Regions from separate parts of the Paenibacillus sp. FSL K6-0276 genome, predicted to be linked through region 2. Evidence: predicted binding sites of a transcription regulator. Region 2 holds the regulator's gene; each other region holds the start of a gene.
What was found. The regulator Rex, encoded in region 2, represses fermentation and respiration genes when NADH is low (regulators of the CRP and FNR family bind a similar motif). The targets are predictions, from matches to a motif close to TTGTGAAATATTTCACAA.
Positions count from the first base shown of each region.

Region 1: the regulator Rex is predicted to act here: its motif matches at 1,146-1,163, upstream of scfA (six-cysteine ranthipeptide SCIFF).
Region 3: the regulator Rex is predicted to act here: its motif matches at 3,363-3,380, upstream of MHH52_RS10880 (DUF1641 domain-containing protein).

Region 1 is NZ_CP150276.1:806,077-811,448, reverse strand. Features, by position in the region: gene scfB (thioether cross-link-forming SCIFF peptide maturase) at 1-848, opposite strand, end outside; gene scfA (six-cysteine ranthipeptide SCIFF) at 971-1,120, opposite strand; gene MHH52_RS03610 (hypothetical protein) at 1,271-1,531, shown strand; gene MHH52_RS03605 (Ig-like domain repeat protein) at 1,799-2,161, opposite strand; gene MHH52_RS03600 (carbohydrate-binding protein) at 2,245-5,372, opposite strand, start outside.
Region 2 is NZ_CP150276.1:4,167,231-4,172,602, forward strand. Features, by position in the region: gene MHH52_RS19610 (amidohydrolase) at 186-1,487, opposite strand; gene MHH52_RS19615 (redox-sensing transcriptional repressor Rex) at 1,474-2,127, opposite strand; gene dinG (ATP-dependent DNA helicase DinG) at 2,261-5,122, opposite strand; gene MHH52_RS19625 (hypothetical protein) at 5,259-5,372, opposite strand, start outside.
Region 3 is NZ_CP150276.1:2,388,231-2,393,602, reverse strand. Features, by position in the region: gene MHH52_RS10895 (hypothetical protein) at 1-581, opposite strand, end outside; gene MHH52_RS10890 (SGNH/GDSL hydrolase family protein) at 781-1,413, opposite strand; gene MHH52_RS10885 (NAD(P)/FAD-dependent oxidoreductase) at 1,570-2,748, opposite strand; gene MHH52_RS10880 (DUF1641 domain-containing protein) at 2,788-3,231, opposite strand; gene MHH52_RS10875 (DUF2785 domain-containing protein) at 3,439-4,317, opposite strand; gene MHH52_RS10870 (nitroreductase family protein) at 4,546-5,163, shown strand; gene MHH52_RS10865 (hypothetical protein) at 5,270-5,372, opposite strand, start outside.

The sequences.
Region 1 (5,372 bases), 2.8 Mb from region 2:
ATCTTGTCAAAACCAAGGTCTGCGATATGAAATATATCATTGGTGAAATCGACATTGTTACGAGTGTAGGTTCCTCGTACATAGTACTCTTGGTCTCCGCGCTTACGAACGAATTCCTGGAACTTCGGAACAATATGATCGTAGCTGCCTTTTCCGTTAACTGTTTTGCGAAGTCGGTCATGAACCTCTTTTCTTCCATCCAGGCTTAATACGACATTGTACATTTCCTGATTTAAAAACTCGGTGACCTCATCGTTCAGCAGCATCCCGTTCGTCGTGAAGGTGAAGCGGAACTTTTTTTTGTATTCTTGTTCTTTGCTTCTTGCATAAGCTACGATCTGTTTAACCACTTTCCAGGCCAAAAGCGGTTCCCCGCCGAAAAAGTCGATGTCAAGGTTTCGATGATGACCCGAATTTTCAAGCAGGTAATCGATAGCTCTTTGTCCAACCTCATAGCTCATGATTGCCCGATCTCCGTTGTATTTCCCCTGGCTGGCGAAGCAATAGTCGCATGACAGATTACAGGTATGCGCAACATTGAGGCAGAGCGCCTTGACATAAGTTTTTCGTTTTTTTAAATCAAGCGAGAGGTTCTCATACTCATCTTTTGTAAAGAGCTGGCCATCATTTTTAAGTTCCTCGATATCCACGATGGTTTCTCGAATGTCGCTCTCGGAAATGCTGGAATCATGTTTATATTTATCCAACATCGTTGTCACGATTTTTTCGACAGAAGTTTTCTCATAAAGCTCTGTAATTTCATATGCTAGGTCATCAACAACATGTACCGAGCCACTGTAGGTGTCGAGCACGATGTTATATCCATTTAGTTTATATTGATGAATCATACTTGCTAATCAAGCTCCTTTTGCACACAAGTAGAAACGGCTTTGCCGTCCTTTAGAGGTTGCGTCCGTTTCTTAAAAATAGCCGCCCATCAGCAGAGCAATGGGCGGTAAAATTCCGAATCCTATCTGTTCATTGCATTTTCACACTTCTGGTTTGCAACTCCGCAGGAAGTTTTACAAGCGGACTGGCAAGATGTCTGGCATGCGCCGCATCCGCCGTGTTTTGCGGTATCCATCAGTTTGCGGGTACTCAGTGTTACGATTCTTTTCATCATAAATAACTCCTTCTGTAATTTCTTGTGAAGAATTTCACTTTATTTCCATGAAACATTGTAGCAACACCTCGCAAGTACGTCTATGATTCCTGTCACCTAGCAGAGCAGAGAGGGGTTAAACATAAAAAAATAAAGTAGCATCAAGAAGTGACCAAAGAAACAGAAGCCGTTTCGGGAGCGTCTCAAGCCAGCTATACACCGTACGATCAACTAAAAGATAAATATGATATCATCATTGCCGGTCCAGGCGGTGCCGGTATGTCTGCGCTTTTTCTGCAACTGCAAATTAAATTTTCATGGGAGTTCAATCAAAGCAGTAACACACATGCACATCTGCGCTTTGTTTTTTTTGGTACACTGGCACCTTTAGGTCGTTCTTCACAAACGATTGCGAATGGTTCCCGCTGAAGTAGACGATAGAGCAAGCAGGGTACTTCCTCAGATAATTATCGCACCAATTGGTAGAAGAATAATTCTACACTTCGCTAAACTGCCCGTAGCTCTATGGTATTCATCCTAATTTTACCATACAACAAAAAAACGAAGTGTTTTGTCGTTTTTTAACAGATAATCCTTTATGGCTGGGGAATGTACTAGGACAAGAAAAACCCACTTTTCAAAGTAAAAAAGAAGGATGGCTTCAATGCCATCCTTCTTACATAACGTTCACCCGTACTACTTTTCAGGCTTTCCCGACTGATCATGCAGGACAGTTACGGTTGCAGTTGCAACTGTTTGGTTGCCTGCATGGTCGGTAGCCGTGTAAGTAATTGTATAAACGCGACCTGTTCCTTTACCGGATCTTGATGCACGCAAGCTGAACGAAGTGTCCTCGGACCCCAAGTTTGCTTGAATATCGCCTTCTTCACTTTCCGGTTCGTTGCTTGTAATGGAGGTTAACACTACGGATTTGATTCCTGACAAGGTGTCACTAGAATCCAGCGCAGCATTCACCTTCACCATTTTGTGATTCGCTGGCCAGAGAGTCATAGGATCTAGCCCAATCGTGAGTGTCGGCCCGGTCTTGTCGATCTTCACGGTTGCGGTATGACGCTCCTCGACATTCCCTGCCTTGTCTACGCTCCAGTATTCCAGTTTATGAACGACTTCTTCCGTGAGGACTACCGAATTTCCGGTTTGTTCCTCTCCATCGTTGACAATGTAATAAGCTGACCCGATCCATGGTCCGAGGAGGCAAGCTCAAGCGTAACCGGATGTTCGTACCAGCCGTTCTGCCCTTCGGGTTGAGACGGCGTGACGGCTGCACTGCTCTCGGGTGCGATCTTGTCGATATTGCTGACTTCATAGCTGGTAATATTCGATATGTTGCCCACATCATCCGTACTTCTCGCATAGACCGTGCTGTTCGCAGTCATGACAATCGGAGAGGTGTACAGTGACCACGTACCATCAGTACCCACTTTATATTCCTTCACCGCTGCGTCATCCGGATAGTGAATCGTTACGTTGAAGTCGATGTTGGTTGGTGCTGTCACATCGGCAGTAAAGGTGGCATCCGCCGGTGGTGTATTATTTACATTGAACTTGAACCAGTCGATATTACCCACTCCGTCTCCACTTCCGGCAGCAACAATATACAAATTATGCACTCCGCTCACGCCAGATACGGCGCATGTCTGCGTTGCGTAAGTATCCCATCCGCCAGTTGAGCTTATGGTTAATGTACCAATTAATGGTCCGGTCGTGCTGTCAAGCCTTAACTGGAGCTGCTTACCTGCATAAGCAGGATCGACGCCTACATTGGCCATGAACTGATTGATACCCGTACCGAAATCGATACCGTTATATACCATCCAATCGCTTGGATCTATATTGCCAACGACAGTCCCTGTTCCAATGCTATGGGTCGCAACTCCCCTATGCGAGCTATAGTTCTCAGCCTGAATGGTGTCAGTGCTTGGCGTTGTCGTCGGTGCTAGCAGTTGGAACCAATTCAGATTCAAACCGGTTTTGCTGGCGTACAGCCGTATCGTCTGAGGTCCTGCACTTAGTGTCACCGTATCGCTTACCGTCGCCCAATTTTGCCATCCGCCTGTACTTGGGATTGACGTTGTTTTCAGATTGACTCCGTTCACCTGCAGTTGGACTTCACCGGTGTATCCTACATTAACGGCTACCCGATAATTCACCGTATAGATACCGGTGGTCGCGACATTAACGTTATAATCCATCCAATCGCCAGCGTCGATATAACCTACATTCAACGTGCCTTCTGATGATGGTTCCGTTTGTACGCCCGACATCGCGTTATAATTTTCCGCTTCGATCTTGCCAGGGATCGGCACAATCTTCTCGATCTGGAACCAATTCAGGTTCCACCCGTTTTTGGTAATATAGAGTCTTATCGTCTGAGGTCCTTCGCTTAGTGTTACGGTATCGCTTACTGTCGCCCAATTTTGCCAGCCGCCTGTACTCGGGAATGAAGTGGTCTTCAGATTGACTCCGTTCACCTGCAGCTGAACTTCACCGGTGTATCCCCCATTAACGGCCACCCGATAATTCACCTTATAGGTGCCGGCAGTCGCGACATTGACACGATAGTCTATCCAGTCACCAGCGTCTAAATAGCCCGCAGCAAAAGTGCCCTCTGAGGCTGTAACCGCCTGAATGCCTGACATATCATTGAAATCTTCCGCTTCAATCTTGCCAGGAATCGGTGCAGAAGGTGTCGGCAGCGGATCAGGCAGAGGGGTTACTGTACCCCCATAAATATATAACTGATCGTAATAACTCACGCCAATACCATCGCCAGACCCGAGCTCGACACGATTAAAATTGGATATGGTGGTTAAGGTCTGAACCAGCGCGCCGTCAATGTACAGCTTCACGTCACTTCCGCTTGTATAATCCCATTTCAGCTCATGCCAGCCATAGGTTCGAGGAACCGTGGTTGCCGTTTCGGTTGATCCATTCATAACAACGTAATATTTATCGCTTACCGTCGTATCCAGCCCTATCCCTACAACCTGAACACCATTGTCTGCTCGAGCCAGTGATTTCACCGTTGAAGAGATAGTCGTGCCGGAATCGTAAGGAACTAAGTTACTGCTTTGACGATCGAACATTTTTACAGTGACGATTTTATTGAGCGAACCGCCGAAGTCTCTGTACAACACCGGTTTTGAACCGCTTGGTGCAGCATCGCTGTGTATTGTCAACGCTTTTTTGCCATGAAGAACGCCTTCAGACATCCATTCCGTGGTCACAACAGGTCTCATACCTTTATAAACCCACTTCGTCCAATCCATTCCATTTTCGAAATCATCTTTGAAATAAATATTGTCCGGTTCTTGAAATGAAACTGTTGCGGGTAAATAGACACTTGGAAAATTAGCCCCGACACCGATGTTCGCATAATCCATTAAAGCGTCATTAAAGGTGGCGACTTGATTATAAGCGGTGCCAAAGTCAATATTTGTGTTGATTAATGCATATTTTGCATTATAGCCGCCAACTTCAAAATTAAAATGCTGCGGATTTACGATTTTAACATTTCGCAATTCAAATCCGGAAGTACCCATATCCAGATTCATGCCATTGGGGGCGATGTCTGTCATGCTTGTATTTGCTCCCACATTGTCAATGACCATCTGATTGATATAGTTGGGCTTATAATTGGTTTGGCCCTGATATAAATAGCAGGCGAAGAATGCACCGTCATCTCCACCATCCTGCTGCATGTCATGCAGATAAACATATTCAAACGTGTTATGATGCGAATACAAATCAGTCATCGGATTGTAGTTCTTATCGCCGTTCGGAAAGGCAACGTTCGGATTACGGTTCCAACCTCCTGTTACAAAAATCCCTCTTCTTGGCGAGTTGTAGATTTCAAGATGCGAGAACGTATTATAGCCGGAATTATTGATGGTAATCCCTGCGGATTGACCAACCAGCTGTCCAATATCATGGATCATCGTATTGGTAACCGTATTATGATGGCTGTATCCGTCCCCGTTTGCGTCCCCGGCTACCCCGGGATATCCGCCTTCAATATTCACACCGCCATGTCCGGTATATTCGATCAGGGAGTTATTGATATTTGTATACTGGTTCGCTAGATAGAGTTCGATCCCGAACATGCCCGCATTTTTAATATGCGAATTGCTGATCGTGATGTTACTCGTATTGGTCAACGTAATGACACCAACCTGGAACTCCACTCTTTCGCTCTGCTCGGCGTATGACGGCTGTGTGCTTCCCGCCGCAGCCGGCGGATAATAACCTA
Region 2 (5,372 bases):
ATTATCTAATCATCAAAGCAAGCATAAACGCCTTCGGCGTCCTTATAAGGACGGTAAGCGTTTATGTGAGAAATATAAAGATTTTATAATTGTGCAGCATATAAATACTTATATTTACACAAAAGGCCGTAACTTTTGCAAACGCAGAAAGTTACAGCCTTATAGTTATTCCTTATTATCTTAGACTAGCGCTTGAGCAGCCCCTCAAAGGATTCTTGCGCCTTACGGCGGATAGCTTCCTCATCTAGCGTTACACATTGTCCATGTTTCACAACCTGTTTACCATTCACCCATACATGCTCAACATCTTTGGCACTGGCAGAATAAACGGCATGCGACAATAGATCTGTGTGTGGCAGCAAATGCGGCTGATCTATATCAATGGCGATAAAGTCAGCTTTCATGCCTACAACGAGTCTACCCACATCATTTAAAAAGATAGACTTTGCGCCATACTCCGTAGCCATACGCAGAGCTTCCGGAGCTGGAACAGCCGTAGGGTCACCACTTACACCTTTATGGATGAGCGCTGCAAGACGCATTTCTTCAAACATATCCAAGTTATTATTACTTGCCGCGCCATCCGTACCCAGAGACACCTTCACACCAGCTTTTAGAAGATCCGTAACTCGAGCTACTCCACTAGCCAGTTTCAGATTACTCCCTGGGTTATGAGACACACCTACATTATGACGAGCCAGAATCTCGATCTCTTCATCATTCAAATGAACGCCATGAGCAACAATAGACGGACGTGTGAACATTCCAAGCTTCTCCAGATGCGCTACTGGACGTAGTCCGTAATCCACCACATTTTGCTCCACTTCGCGCTTCGTTTCGGACATATGGGTATGCATCGGTAAATCCAAATCATGTGCCGCCTGTACAAACTTAACAAAGAAGTCCGGTGGGCAGGTATAAGGGGCGTGTGGCGAGATCATCGTCGTAATTCTGCCGTCAGCCTTGCCATGCCAATTGCGTGCAAAAGATATCGCTTCCGCAAGCTTGTGATTCTGAACTTCCACTGGACATAGGCCTATTACGCCTCTCATCAATACGGAACGAATACCTGACAGTTCAACAACCTCAGCCACTCTATCCATATGATCGTACATATCCAGGAAGGTAGTAGTGCCACCCTTTAGCATTTCCAGTACAGACAAGGAGGTTCCCCAGTACACATCTTCTCCGGTGAACTTTTCCTCCATCGGCCACATCTTCTCCTGAAGCCACACCTGAAGTGCTAAATCATCTCCATAACCACGTAGTAACGACATAGCGGCATGACCATGCGTGTTTACTAGACCAGGCATGAACAGCAAACGACTGCCATCAACAACTTGCACACCATCTTCCATCAAAGGCTCTTCTTTTCCTATGTAAGTGATCAAATCATCTTCAATAGTCATATATCCACTCAGAACCGGCTCTTCCGTTCCCGGAGTAAGAAAACGTCCGCCCTTGATAATAGTTTTATTGCTCTTCATGTCCACTTTCTTCCTTTCCGTCTTTCAAATAATAAGCAAGGCTTTGCAAATCCGTTGTAAAATCGGCCGCATGAACCCTGATATTAGGTGGTGTTTTTAGAATCACTGGCGCAAAATTCAAAATCGCCTCAATCCCTGATTCAATGAGGATATCCGCTACATTCTGGGCTTCTGAATCAGGCACTGTAATAATCCCAATTCGAATGCCTTGCTCACGAATCGTCTTGCCTAGCTCCTCCATCGGTTGAACTGTAAGAGAGTTGATTTTCCGCCCAACCTTAGGTGCATATGAATCAAATACAGCGGTGATCTTCATGGTATCCTTCAAATAAGTATTGTAATTGGACAAGGCATGACCAAGATTACCTGCTCCTACCAAAGCCACGTTCAGTTGCTGATCAAGCTTCAAGATATGACGGATTTTCTCGATAAGATAAGATACATCATAACCAATACCTTTTCTACCGAAGTCGCCAAAATAAGCTAAATCTTTACGAATTTGAGCGGGATTCAGATCAAGTTTTTGTCCAAGTTCCTGAGAGGAAACGGTTAATATTTCACGATTCTGAAGATCATTCAAAAAACGCAAGTACACAGGTAATCTGCGAACGACGGCTTCTGATATTTTATCCGATTTCATAATATACCTCCTAAAATAAGTATTACTCTTTTCAAACCCTATCTAAAATCACTTCACCTCGTCTCAATGAAGAGCGGTATTCTGAATACCGCCCTTCATTGTAGAGTGAGTACTTAAACTGAAGACGAACGTTTCAGGAAACGCCTCCGTCCTCCAACCACTCTGCTATACGAGGAACCATTTGATCCGTAAGCATATGCTCCATTTTCGGGCCAGGCAACGAATAAAGGAAATACTTCCCATAGTGAGATTCGATAACCCTAGTATCATAAACAATAACAATACCCCGATCCTGCGCCGTCCGTACCAGTCTTCCAAATCCTTGCTTGAAGCGAATAACCGCCTGAGGAACAGACAACTTCATAAACGGATTCTTCTTCTGGGCTTGTAATAACTCAGACTTCGCCTCCGCTAGTGGGTGATTCGGCGGTTGGAACGGGAGCCTCACGATGGCCAGGCAGGTCAGCGCTTCACCCGGAATATCCACACCCTCCCAGAAGCTGCTTGTACCAAGCAGAACAGAGGCTGCACTGTCTTGAAAACGGCGGATCAGCTTGCTACGGCTGCCACCTTCCACGCCTTGACCTAGCACCGTGATCTCTTGTGAGGCTAGAGCCTCTTTCAGAGGATCATAAACCTGGCGCAGCATCTTATAAGAGGTAAACAGGACAAGCATCCGCCCGCGAGTTGTTACTGCCGCTTCCGCTAGCGACTGAACAAGTGTATCTACAAAACGTGCATCTCCCACACTGCCCTTCACACTAGGAAAATCACGCGGAATAACCAGCAGCGCCTGTTCCCGATACTTAAATGGAGAAGGTAGTAGCGATGTCATCAATCGCCCTTCTTCCGCAGCCTCATTTAATCCAAGATTATCAATCATAAACTGAAAAGACTTATCGACAGAGAGCGTCGCTGAGGTTAACACGATACTCTTCTTCTTGTCGAAGAACAGCTCCTTAAGCTGGGTACTAACATCAACAGGGACGGCATACAGCTGTAGCGATTTGCTGCGGTAATTTCCATTCGCCTCCAGCCAATATACTACATTCTCATCGTTTAATCCCATAAAAAACCGCACTTGCTCACGAATAGAAGCTAAATCCTTAAATAAGCCGCTAATATCGGTAACTAGACTATCTGAAGAAGATTGACCTTCTTGATCGCGCATCTCATTAAGCATTTTATCACCTTTACGGATAATTTCGCTTAATGTCAGATTCATAGTATTCTCTAAAGCAACCAATTCATCCCAATCTTTCGGTTTACGGGCAGGAAGTAAACGCATGACTAATTGTCCAGCTTCCCCCGCTGCTGCATCACTGCGTTCCGGCAAGAGACTGAACAGTTTGTCACTAAGTAGATCCCAGGTTTCTTTTACAGTAAGCAGATCTGGATAGATTCTATCGATGACTCCGCTCCATTCAGAAGCTTCCTCACTGCCTGATGACTGAAGCATTTGGCGAAGAGTAGGGAGTTGGCCATTTCTACTATCCTTGTATAGACGCGATAGTGTATGCGCCACTGTGAAATGCTTCATATGCATGCCTAAATGCTTGCCAGCTACATCCTCCAGATGGTGGGCCTCATCAATAACAAGATGTTCATAAGCCGGAAGTAGCTGGTGACCAGCCTTAACATCTGCGAAGAGCTTGGAATGGTTCGTAATGACCACGTCTGCAATACCAGCTTCATGCTTAGCCCGGTGATAATAACACTTGCGGAACCATGGACACGAACGACCCAGACAGGAATCGGTATCGCTTGCGACCGTCTCCCAGAAATCACCGCCACGACCGCTTAAATTGAGCTCTTCATCATCTCCAGATTCACTTTGGGTCAGCCATACGATCATCTGAGCCGCAGTAAGTGCATCTTCCCTTGGGCTAATAAAGTCTTTTTTGTTAATTTTATGTTCAAACTTACGTAGACACAAATAATGCCCTCTGCCCTTAAAAATTGCAGCTTTAAATGGAAAAGGAACTACCTGCGTTAACAAAGGAATATCTCGCTCCCGCAATTGGTCCTGCAGATTAATGGTATGAGTGCTGACCATGACCTTTTGATCGGTGCGAACGCTCTGATAAATAGCCGGCAACAAATAACCGAGTGATTTACCGGTTCCTGTTCCCGCTTCGATCAGTAGATGTTTGTCTTCGGCGAGTGCCGTAATCACCTCATTGATCATAATATCCTGAGCTTCTCTGCTTTCATACTGTAGTAAAGTGTCTTTAAGCCGTTTGGTTACTTCATCCATATAATCTGTAAAAGATAAATTCTCTAACGGATTCGCAGCATGCTCATCTCTAGGAGGGGCTAACTCATTCCAGTCTCCCACAGCAAGCGCTAATTGACGATAAAATGTCAAATCACCTTCAGGTTGAAGCGTCTCCGCTTCCCGTTCTCGCAGCAGACCATCAAAATACCAGCCCAGATCACTGTCCTCTTCGGTAAACAGCTCACAGAGTCTTTGGATCGTAAGCAGTGGCAGACTGTAAAGCTCCTCCAGACACTTTAACAGCACAAGAGCAGTCGCCAGTGCATCACTATCTGCCTGATGCGGGCGATCGTGTGTCACTCCAAAATGTGCACTGACCGATCCTAGTTGATAGGATGTGAGAGAAGGAAAGCAAATTTTCAGAAAATCAATCGTATCCAAAATCCGCCCTTGAAATGGTAAATACCCACATCGATCTAAAGCGTTTTGTAAAAAATGGAAATCGAATGCGACATTATGCCCTACAAGCACTACATCATCCAGCAGCGGAACAAGCTCCATCATCATCTCATCCAGCTCAGGTGCATCCTTTACATCATCGTCGGTAATCCCCGTCAGACCAGTTATAAAAGGAGGTATCGGCGTTCCGGGCTTGACGTAGGAACCATATACCCGGGAGATGGACCGGTCTTCTTCTATAATTGCAAGGCCAACCTGGATAATTTCACCCACGGATTGGGTTCCCGTTGTTTCAAAATCAAGCACGGCAAATTTCATTATAATTCTATTCCCTTTCAATTGAGACTCTTAATCAGCATAACAGAAGTTGCGAAAAAAGGCGATGCACACCACTGGTTCAGGGGATGCATCGCTTGAATGAAAATGCGGAATAATAAACCGTAAACGAAATATTTTACAACAATGAAACAAGCTGATTTCCGAAATGAAGCTTTCCTCCTCGGCGGCGGCAAACTTCCAAATTAACGGTTGGTTCAGGAAGTGCCGGGTCAAGTTGCAAAGAAAGGCC
Region 3 (5,372 bases), 1.8 Mb from region 2:
CTTCCCACCAACGGACCTGGTGTTGCCCAATCCTCACTGTATGTTCCATCTAAAAGCTGCAGATTCAAGAATTGTGCTCTAGTAGTTACCGGATACAGATCATTATGTGATATCGTTACTGGACCTGTAGCCGTAACAGAAGGTTCCACAGGCTCCGTCTGTTCGATGTCGCCCTTATCTGCTGTTCCAAAAATGAGTTTCCTTAATTGGTCCGAATTCTTCACCGGAATCGAGTAGCCTTGACCACTATTCTCTGCTGTAGTAAATACTCCTTTATAGCCAAGTTCATCACCTATTGCAATGTAATAATCCTCCGAGTAGCCATCACCATAAACAAGCTTCATATCGAATTCAGGAGCCCAATCTAGCTCACCTGATAATTTTCCACTCTTGTTCATAGCCTCCGCAAGCGCCTTAATCAGAGCGGAGTCCTTCAGTATTAGGGTCTCAGAATGTTCTGGTTGGTCAACTCGGTTCTGATTACTAGTTGTTACAGGGGTTAAAGACACTCCGGCGATCCACCTTGCATTGATGAATCCCACATCATTCTTACACCCGCTTAACAGAGTAACTAACAACAAGGGTACAACACATAGTATTCGCCTGATGTGAACCGCCTCCAATAAAAGAAACATAATCCAATTATAACAGTGTCCTTAAATATAGAGAAATCGACTTTCCGAACTGTAATAAAAAAAGACTACAACCTGCTCCTATAATGAGTGGTTCTAGTCTTATAGAATCAAATAAATATGTAGAGATACGATCAGACCATTAAGCTTATATCGTTGCGCCTACCGTTCTCAGCCAAGCATCTGCAATAAGCGCATGGCCTGCAGGTGAAGGATGTACTCCATCCGGAGCCCAGTAAGCAGGTTCAGCTTTTACTGAAGCCGCAGCAAACAGGCCATCTAGTGGAACAAGCAGTGCACCATATTCACGTGCCAGTTCACGAGTGATGTGAATTTTAGGATCAAGATCTTGGCGCCAAGTTTTACGATCTTCTGGTACAGGCAACACGAACGGCTCAATAAGGACTAATTTGGCGTTCAGTGATTTCTGCGTCCGTTCGATCAGGTCACGATAGGCAGCTTCAAATTGTTCTGGCGTTGTTTCCTGACCAGAATCAAAGCGGCGCCAAGTGTCGTTAATACCAATATAAATGGACACACAAGTCGGCTTCAGATCCAGGCAATCCTTATCCCAGCGTCCCTGCAAATCTACTGCACGGTTGCCGCTAATTCCGCGGTTAAAGAACGTAAGATTCTTCTCCGGGTATAAATGCCCCAGTCGGGCGGCGATCATCAATGCATAACCTTCACCAAGCGATGAAACGTCTTCATAATTGCGACCGCAATCTGTTATACTATCGCCTTGAAACAAAATGACATCGTTTTTTTGGAATAACATCATGTAATCCTCCTCTAACTACCTCTGTTAATATTAGCCAATCTATTATATCAAAAACGAATACTACGTACTAGGACAACTATTGACAATTAATGGTAGAAACCACTAGAGATCAACAAAAAACCTGCTCAAATCAGAGCAGGTTTTCCAATAATACAATTAATAAGCTAAGCTAAACAATCCTTTAATGTGGGACAAGTAACGAATATTACTTGCTTCTTTCATCAAGGTTGCAGGTAATCCTTTTAGCGGAGTTGAGCTAGCACCAACGATGGCTACACCATCTTTACGACCTAAGCTCGCAAGCGTACCTGAGTTGATAGGACTAAAGGATTCAAATGATTTATCCTTCAAGTACGCATAAAGATTGTACCCGATCAATTCACCCATTTGCCAAGCGATCTGTGCAGTTGGTGGATATGGACGACCATCTTCTGCAAAGACAACGGCGCTGTCGCCAGCAACGAATACGTCTTTGTGTGATGTGGATTGCAAGAATTCATTCACCGTTGCACGGCCACGATTCACTTCAAGACCGGATTCGCCAATAAGTGGATTTCCTTGTACGCCACCCGTCCATACGAATGTGTTAGCAATAATTTTTTGACCGTCTTTCAAATCAATTACATTATCTACTACATTCGTAACAGGTAGACCCGTCAAGAATTGAACACCGCGTTTTTCTAGGCTTACCACTGCGCGTTCGATCAGTGCATCCGGCAATACTGGAAGTATCTTAGGACCTGCTTCAACCAGCATAAGTTTAATTTCTTTAGGATCCACGCCGTATTTCTTAGTGAGTGTTGGCAACACATCAGCGATTTCACCAACAAGTTCAACGCCTGTTAAGCCACCGCCGCCGATTAGGATGCTCGCATCCGCTGCATTTTTAGACTTCGCATATTCACGGATACGCTCATCAATATGACGATGAATTCTGTTAGCATCCGCTGCCGATTTCAATACCATGCTGTATTGCTCAAGCCCTGGAATGCCAAAATAAGCCGTAGTGCTTCCAAGACCCACAACCAAAGCATCGTAGGATAATGTCACACCATCAGATAAAGTAATTTGTTTGTTCTCAACAGAAAAAGAATTAACTTTCGCGATTTTCAGGTCGATATCTTTACCTGCAAAAAGCTTAGTTAGTGGCATAGCAACAGCACCTTCTGCAACACTACCCGCTGCAAGACGATGCAATTCTGTAATAATTTGATGTGTAGGATATTGATTAACGACTGTAATTTTAGCTTCGTCTTTCTTCAGATACTTGCGTACAGTTAAGGCGCTTAGTAGACCGCCATAACCCGCTCCTAGAATGACAATATGTTTAGACATGATGTTTCCTCCGTCCTTACGAATGAGATATGAAAATTATTATTTCTGCTGACTGCGTTCGCCGGCGACTTGAAGATAAGCATTTACGAAACGGAAAAGCTTCTGCGCTTGCGGATCTTTCATCATCTTCATAAGACCAAATATACCGATAACATCGCTATTTTCATTCGCACGATCTTGCGCTTCGATCACTGTAGCTGCCATATTCTTCGCGGAATGCACCACAGGTTCAGCAAGTTCTTTAATTGCACTTACCGTATCACTTTTCAACACTTCATCCGCAGCGACTGTTTGTACAAAGTCATATGACTTTGTGAGCACGCCGACAAGCTCTGTTAATTTTGGCAACTGTTCCACTAAGACAGTTAACGATTCCTGAACTTCCGGTTTCAAAAGCTGCTCCAGAACATTCATTTGTTCTTTAGTGACAGCTAATTTGGGTGATTCTTGTTCAGGGTGTGTTTGAGTGATTGTTTCTGACATATCCAAATCTCCTCTGCAATAAGCTTTACTGCTTAATAGTAGTGAAAAACGTAATACTTATAATTCCATATTCCTATTATAGCACTTATCAAGTTATAAATGTCACAAAGTTTTTGAATTTCTCCAAAGTTTTGTGATTTTTATTACATTAAAAAACGATTATTCAAAATTTCGATATTATTTATACACGCTTAGGTGATTAAAAACTTATTGTGTAAATTTATTCAAATTCATCTCCGCTTTCAATAAAGACTCGACCATATCCGGATTGTTCTTCATTGGTAGCAATCTAAAATACAGAGAACGAACGAAATTCTTGGTGTTTACACGAGCTACGTACTGGCCGCGGCTTCTCGGCCACCCCCCACATTGCTCCAAGTTGCCGATCCAGTCGACAATAGATTGTTGTGGAAGTAAATGATGATCTACGATTGTAGCTACAATCGTAGCGATCCGTTCATCTTCTTCGTCGCTAAATATGTACTGATCGTTGTAGAGCATCCTTTGGATGACTGCCAGAACCTCTTCCCGTATTGCAGCATCACTCTCCGAGCACAGTACCAGTTCATCCAAGGCATCTGCGCCATGGGCTGCAGCGTGTGCCCAGCCTTCTTCATGCACAAATCCCCGTAAATCCTGTTCTTCCTCATAATATCTAATCAGAGCTTCCTTCACATTTGTAAACTCAGCGCTATCTAATAAAGCCTGTTCCCTATTCCGCTGAAGAATAAGCGCAATGACCAGTACCGAAAACGTTCTTGTGAACACAGCCTGATCTTCTTTGCTGTCAATGTGATAGAACAAATGCTGCTCGTCAAGGAGAATCAAGAGAAGTTCACGAAGCTCCGCATCACTAAACCATTGTTTTTCATTAATCCATTTGTAGAAGGTGGAATAGATCAAATCATCTCGTAGCACCGGCTGTGGATCTCCTATGTACTCAAGCATCAGCTTCACATAATCCCTTAGTTGCTCCCTACTTCTAAGCTCGTAATCGTTCTCTTCAATTCTTTGCAGGTCTATTATCAACTGCTCTCTAGTATCGTTCAACATTCCCACCCTTTCATTAATAAAAGCATTTTTCATTTTTCATATCCTAATATCCTAATTTACATCCTAATATTTTACAACAATGTATTTATTCTTCGCACACTTCAAAGTACTTAGAAGGCTAAAGCTACATGAAGTGAATTTAATCATTGACGAATATAATTAACTGTGATATTTTGAGTTAGTAACTAATAGTTAGTTTATTTATAAATATCACTTGTTTATAATTAACAAGCAAATACATAACATATGGAGGAATAACTCATGAGCGCTTTTACAGATTTGATTGAATCCCGCAGGTCTGCTATGAATTTTGTTGAAGGGGTGAAGATCCCTCAGATTGAACTAGAGGAAATGTTCTCTTACGCCAGATTGGCTCCATCAGCTTATAATCTTCAACATGCCAATTATAAAGTGGTTTCTGATGAGAATTTAAAAGAAGAGATTCGTAAGGCGGCTTACGGTCAATATAAAATACACTCCGCCTCAGCGGTAATTGTGGTACTCGGTGATAAGAATGCTTATCTGAAAGCTCCAGAAATCTTCGGAGGACTTAAAGCTTTAGGGGCTATGAGTCAAGAGGATTATGATGCAGAGATAGAAACGATTAACAATGCTTATACAGGAAATGATGCTTTCCAAAGAGATGAGGCTATACGCAATGCCTCCCTGTCTGCCATGCACTTCATGTTGATTGCCAAAGACAAAGGCTGGGATACCTGCCCGATGATCGGCTTTGATCCGAAAGCCATTCACTCCACTTTAAACCTACCCGATCATATGGTACCTGTTATGCTGATCACAATCGGCAAAGACAAGAAACATAAAATCAGACCACGTGGCTATCGTAAACCGGTCAATGAATTCGTTGAATTTATCTGAGTACCAAACGAAGATAACAGTAGATATGACAAAAGCGTTCCATCCGATGTTTGAATAGCGGATGGAACGCTTTTTATTGAGGATGTGGATCTGAAACCTTTTTCCACTACTTAGCATACTGAAGAATTGCAATCGCTGCTCGTTCCCGTCGTTCGGCGTTCTCACTAACAAGAGCTTCCTTCAAAATACCGAGCGCCATTGATAATGTC